2 regions of the Streptomyces sp. NPDC048483 genome follow, and region 2 is predicted to be linked to the other one. Evidence: predicted binding sites of a transcription regulator. Region 2 holds the regulator's gene; the other holds the start of a gene.
What was found. The regulator HrcA, encoded in region 2, represses chaperone genes, less so after heat shock. The targets are predictions, from matches to a motif close to TTNGCACTCNGNNNNNCNGAGTGCNAA.

Region 1: a site for HrcA is predicted at 1,207-1,233, ahead of groES (co-chaperone GroES). Genes of this name have one in related genera too.

Annotation. Positions count from the first base shown of each region.
Region 1 covers NZ_JBEZJZ010000013.1:75,859-78,319, reverse strand. The annotation lists gene AB0D04_RS09875 (FtsW/RodA/SpoVE family cell cycle protein) at 1-959, opposite strand, end outside; gene groES (co-chaperone GroES) at 1,381-1,689, shown strand; gene groL (chaperonin GroEL) at 1,826-2,461, shown strand, end outside.
Region 2 covers NZ_JBEZJZ010000086.1:10,464-12,924, forward strand. The annotation lists gene dnaJ (molecular chaperone DnaJ) at 1-422, opposite strand, end outside; gene hrcA (heat-inducible transcriptional repressor HrcA) at 423-1,439, opposite strand; gene AB0D04_RS31700 (MBL fold metallo-hydrolase) at 1,656-2,393, shown strand.

The sequences.
Region 1 (2,461 bases), on a different contig from region 2:
CCGCTGCCGAAGCTGAAGAGCGCGTCTCCCAGTTGCTTCGACAGCCCGGCCCTGTCGCCCTCCGGGGTGAATGCGGCCATGGGGTCCAGCCAGGCGGTGACCCGGCCGTGGACATGCGGCTCCAGGGAGCCCACGGCCACCGCGCCCACCACGGCCAGCAGCAGCCCGCAGAGCACCCAGCTGGTGCGCTCGGTCGCGACGTACAGCATGATCACGAACACGCCGAAGAAGATCAGCGAAGTGCCCAGGTCCCGCTCGAAGACGAGCACCAGAAGGCTGACGGCCCAGATGGTGAAGATCGGCCCGAGCTGGCGCCCCGGCGGCAGCTGGACGCCCAGGACGCGCCGGCCGGTCAGCGCCAGGGCGTTGCGGTTGACCGTCAGATAGCCGGCGAAGAACACCGCGATCGCGATCTTGACGAATTCGCCGGGCTGGAGCGACAGCGGCCCGAGGTAGATCCAGCGTTTGGCGCCGAAGGTGTCACCGGGGAAGAACGCCGGCGCCATCAGCATCACCAGCGCGACCGCCATCGTCAGATAGAGGTAGCGCTGGAGCCACCGGTGGTCGCGCAGCAGGATCAGCACCGCCATGCAGGCCGCGACCCCGATCCCGGTCCACACCAGCTGACCGGGCGCCGCCTGCGGCATGTTGAGACGCGGGGCGGCGGCGTAGGTGATGTCCAGCCGGCTGAGCAGGATGAGCCCGAGCCCGGTCAGCAGCGTCGTCACCGGCAGGATCAGCGGATCGGCCCGGTCCGCGAAACGCCGCAGCACCAGGTGCGGCAGCCACGCCACGGAAAACATGATCGCGGTGAACCCGGCCAGGTTGGCCGGCAGCCGTCCGGTCATCGACAGGCCGGTGCAGGCGTAGCCGAGGACGGCGATCACGAGGGCGAGGGCGAGCAGCCCGGCCTCGGTCCGGCGGCGGTCCGGCGCCTGGGCGAGGGCGGCGAACGTCATCGTGCGCTCGACGTCGCTCTCCCGCTCCCGCCTGCGCACAGCCCGGAAGGAGCTGGTCGGTCCACGCACGAGAGTCCTCCGCCATCGGTTCGTCCGGAGCCGCCGGCCCCGCTGCAGGGGTCCCGACGCCGCCCCGGCAGTCGGGGAAGGAGACGGGGAAGCGGGGAGTACGGTTGCCGCCGATGCGAGAGGTGTGTCCGGATTCGCACGCCCCCGGCGCTCCGGCCGCGACAGGCCGCGCCCCCGATTGGCACTCCGCTTGACCGAGTGCTAACCGCGTCATAGTCTCGGCGTTGGCACTCTCCAACGGGGAGTGCCAACTACGCGCGACGGGCAGGTCCGGCACCCGCGACGACGGATCCACCTGGTCGCCACCTCAGACAGTTAACCCCGTGAGATCTCCGAAGGGGGAGGTCGGATCGTGACGACCACCAGCTCCAAGGTTGCCATCAAGCCGCTTGAGGACCGCATTGTGGTCCAGCCGCTCGACGCCGAGCAGACCACGGCCTCTGGCCTGGTCATCCCGGACACCGCGAAGGAGAAGCCCCAGGAGGGCGTCGTCCTGGCCGTGGGCCCGGGCCGCTTCGAGGACGGCAACCGTCTTCCGCTCGACGTCTCCGTCGGCGACGTCGTGCTCTACAGCAAGTACGGCGGCACCGAGGTGAAGTACAACGGCGAGGAGTACCTCGTCCTCTCGGCTCGCGACGTTCTCGCGATCATCGAGAAGTAAGTCACCCGGATTTGCCGTGATCTGCGCCCCTGGTTCCCGCGTTCTTACCGACCCGGGGCAGGGGCGCAGTCCGTATGAGCGATAGCGGTCACGGCGGCGAGGCCGACGATCGCAATGAGAGGACTTGAAGCAACCCATGGCGAAGATCCTGAAGTTCGACGAGGACGCCCGTCGCGCCCTCGAGCGCGGCGTCAACAAGCTTGCCGACACGGTCAAGGTGACGATCGGCCCCAAGGGCCGCAACGTCGTCATCGACAAGAAGTTCGGCGCCCCGACCATCACCAACGACGGTGTCACCATCGCGCGCGAGGTCGAGGTCGAGGACCCGTACGAGAACCTGGGCGCCCAGCTCGTCAAGGAGGTGGCGACCAAGACCAACGACATCGCGGGTGACGGCACCACCACCGCCACCGTGCTGGCGCAGGCGCTGGTCCGCGAGGGCCTGCGCAACGTCGCCGCGGGTGCCTCCCCGGCCGCCCTGAAGAAGGGTATCGACGCCGCGGTCAAGGCCGTGTCCGAGGACCTCCTCGCGACCGCCCGTCCGATCGACGACAAGACCGACATCGCCGCCGTGGCCGGCCTGTCCGCCCAGGACAAGCAGGTCGGCGAGCTCATCGCCGAGGCGATGGACAAGGTCGGCAAGGACGGTGTGATCACCGTCGAGGAGTCCAACACCTTCGGCCTGGAGCTGGACTTCACCGAGGGCATGGCCTTCGACAAGGGCTACCTCTCGCCGTACATGGTCACCGACCAGGAGCGTATGGAGGCCGTC
Region 2 (2,461 bases):
GCGGTGTCGACCTGGAGGTCCTTGGTCGTACCGAAGGCTGCCTCGTTCAGCTCGATGTCGAGCCGGATCATGGCGTCCTGACCGCGGCGGGTACGCGAGCGCGGGCCGCGCTGCGAGGCCGTGCCGAAGAAGGCGTCCATGATGTCGGAGAAGTTGCCGAAGCCCGCGCCGAAGCCGCCCGCGCCGCCACCGGCGCCGCCGGCCTGCGAGAGCGGGTCGCCGCCGAGGTCGTAGACCTGCTTCTTCTGCGGGTCGGAGAGGACCTCGTAAGCGGCGTTGATCTCCTTGAACCGCTCCTGGGTCTTCGGGTCCGGGTTCACATCCGGGTGCAGCTCACGCGCCAGCCGACGGAAAGCCTTCTTGATCTGGTCCTGCGAGGCGTCACGGCTGACGCCGAGGACCGAGTAGTAATCCGTGGCCACTTACGACTCCGCGAGGATTTGTCCGACGTAACGTGCCACTGCGCGTACCGCTCCCATCGTTCCTGGGTAGTCCATGCGGGTCGGTCCGACCACGCCGAGTTTGGCGACTGCCTCGTCGCCCGAACCGTAACCGACCGCGACGACCGATGTGGACGTCAGGCCTTCATGGGCATTCTCATGCCCGATGCGTACGGTCATGCCCGAATCCTTGGCCTCCCCGAGCAGCTTGAGCAGCACCACATGCTCCTCAAGGGCCTCCAGGACCGGGCGGATGGTCAGGGGGAAATCGTGCCCGAAGCGCGTGAGATTGGCGGTGCCGCCGATCACCAGCCGCTCTTCGGTCTCCTCCACCAGAGTTTCCAACAACACCGACAGCACTGTCGAGACCGTGCCGCGGTCGTCCTGCTCGAAGGACTCCGGAAGATCCTGCACCAACTGCGGCACATCCGCGAACCGGCGCCCCACGACACGGCTGTTGAGCCGCGCCCGCAGATCCGCCAGAGACGACTCACCGAACGGCGCCTGGCAGTCGATCAGCCGCTGCTCGACCCGTCCGGTGTCCGTGATCAGTACGAGCATCAGCCGGGCCGGGGCCAGGGCCAGCAGCTCGACATGGCGGACCGTGGACCGGGTCAGGGACGGATACTGCACGACCGCCACCTGGCGGGTCAGCTGCGCCAGCAGCCGGACCGTGCGGCCGACGACGTCGTCGAGGTCGACGGCGCCGTCGAGGAAGTTCTGGATGGCCCGCCGCTCCGGGGAGGAGAGCGGCTTGACGCCCGCCAGCTTGTCGACGAAGAGACGGTAGCCCTTGTCGGTGGGGATCCGGCCGGCGCTGGTGTGCGGCTGGGCGATGAAACCCTCGTCCTCCAGGGCCGCCATGTCATTGCGGACCGTGGCCGGCGAGACCCCCAGCTTGTGGCGCTCGGTGAGCGCCTTGGAGCCGACCGGCTCCTCCGTTCCGACATAGTCCTGAACGATGGCGCGCAGCACTTCGAGCCTGCGTTCACTGAGCATCCTGCGCACCTCCAGTCCAGCTGTGTCGCCGTCTCGTCACTCCTGGCACTCACACGGGCCGAGTGCCAGACCCGGAAGCCAGTGTACGGCCGGGTAGCACAGCTCCGGCAAGGGCAGCCGCGACGAACGGTCGCCGGACCGCCGCCCGATGACCGTGATCGGCCGTTGTGGCCGGTCTGTCGGGCAACGCTATCGCGATAGAGCTAGCGTCTCCGTATGCGCACTGCTTGGGAAGAGGCCGGGTGGGAACGGCTCGGTGAAGGTGTGGTCAGACGGCGGATGCCCGGCTGGGACGAGACGATCGGCGTGATCACCGGGTCGGCCGGCGTGATGATCGTCGACACCGGCGCGTCCCTCCGCGACGGCGCCGATCTGCGCCGCGCGATCCGCGGCGTCCTGGGCCGGGACGTGACGCATGTCGCGCTCACCCACCCGCATTTCGATCATGTTCTGGGCACCGCCGCCTTCGCCGGGGTCGAGGTGTTCGGCGCGGCCGGGCTGGGGGATCTGCTGCATCGCGAGCGGGAAGAGCTGCGGCGGGACGCGGTGCGGCACGGCGTCGACCGGGAGGCCGCCGCGGAGGCCGCCGATCTGCTCGTACGGCCGCATCATCACGTCCACGGCGAACTGACCGTCGACCTCGGCGGCCGACCGGTCCTGCTCGCCAACGTCGGCCCCGGCCACACCGCCCACGACCTGGCCGTCCTCGTACCGGGCCGGGGCGGCGCCCCCGAGATCGTCTTCTGCGGCGACCTGGTCGAGGAGTCCGGCGAACCGAGCGCCGGCCTGGACTCGCTGCCCCAGCAGTGGCCGGCGGCCCTGGACCGGCTGCTGGCCCTCGGGGGCGAGGACGCGGTGTACGTACCGGGGCACGGGGCCGTGGTGGACGCGGCCTTCGTGCGCGCCCAGCGGGACGCCCTCGCCATCCGCTTCGGCGTGCCGCCGTCGTCCTGACCGCGCCCGCCCCGTCCAGAGACCTCCCCGGAACCCCTCGGCAGAACAGGACCCCCTGCGCAGCAAGC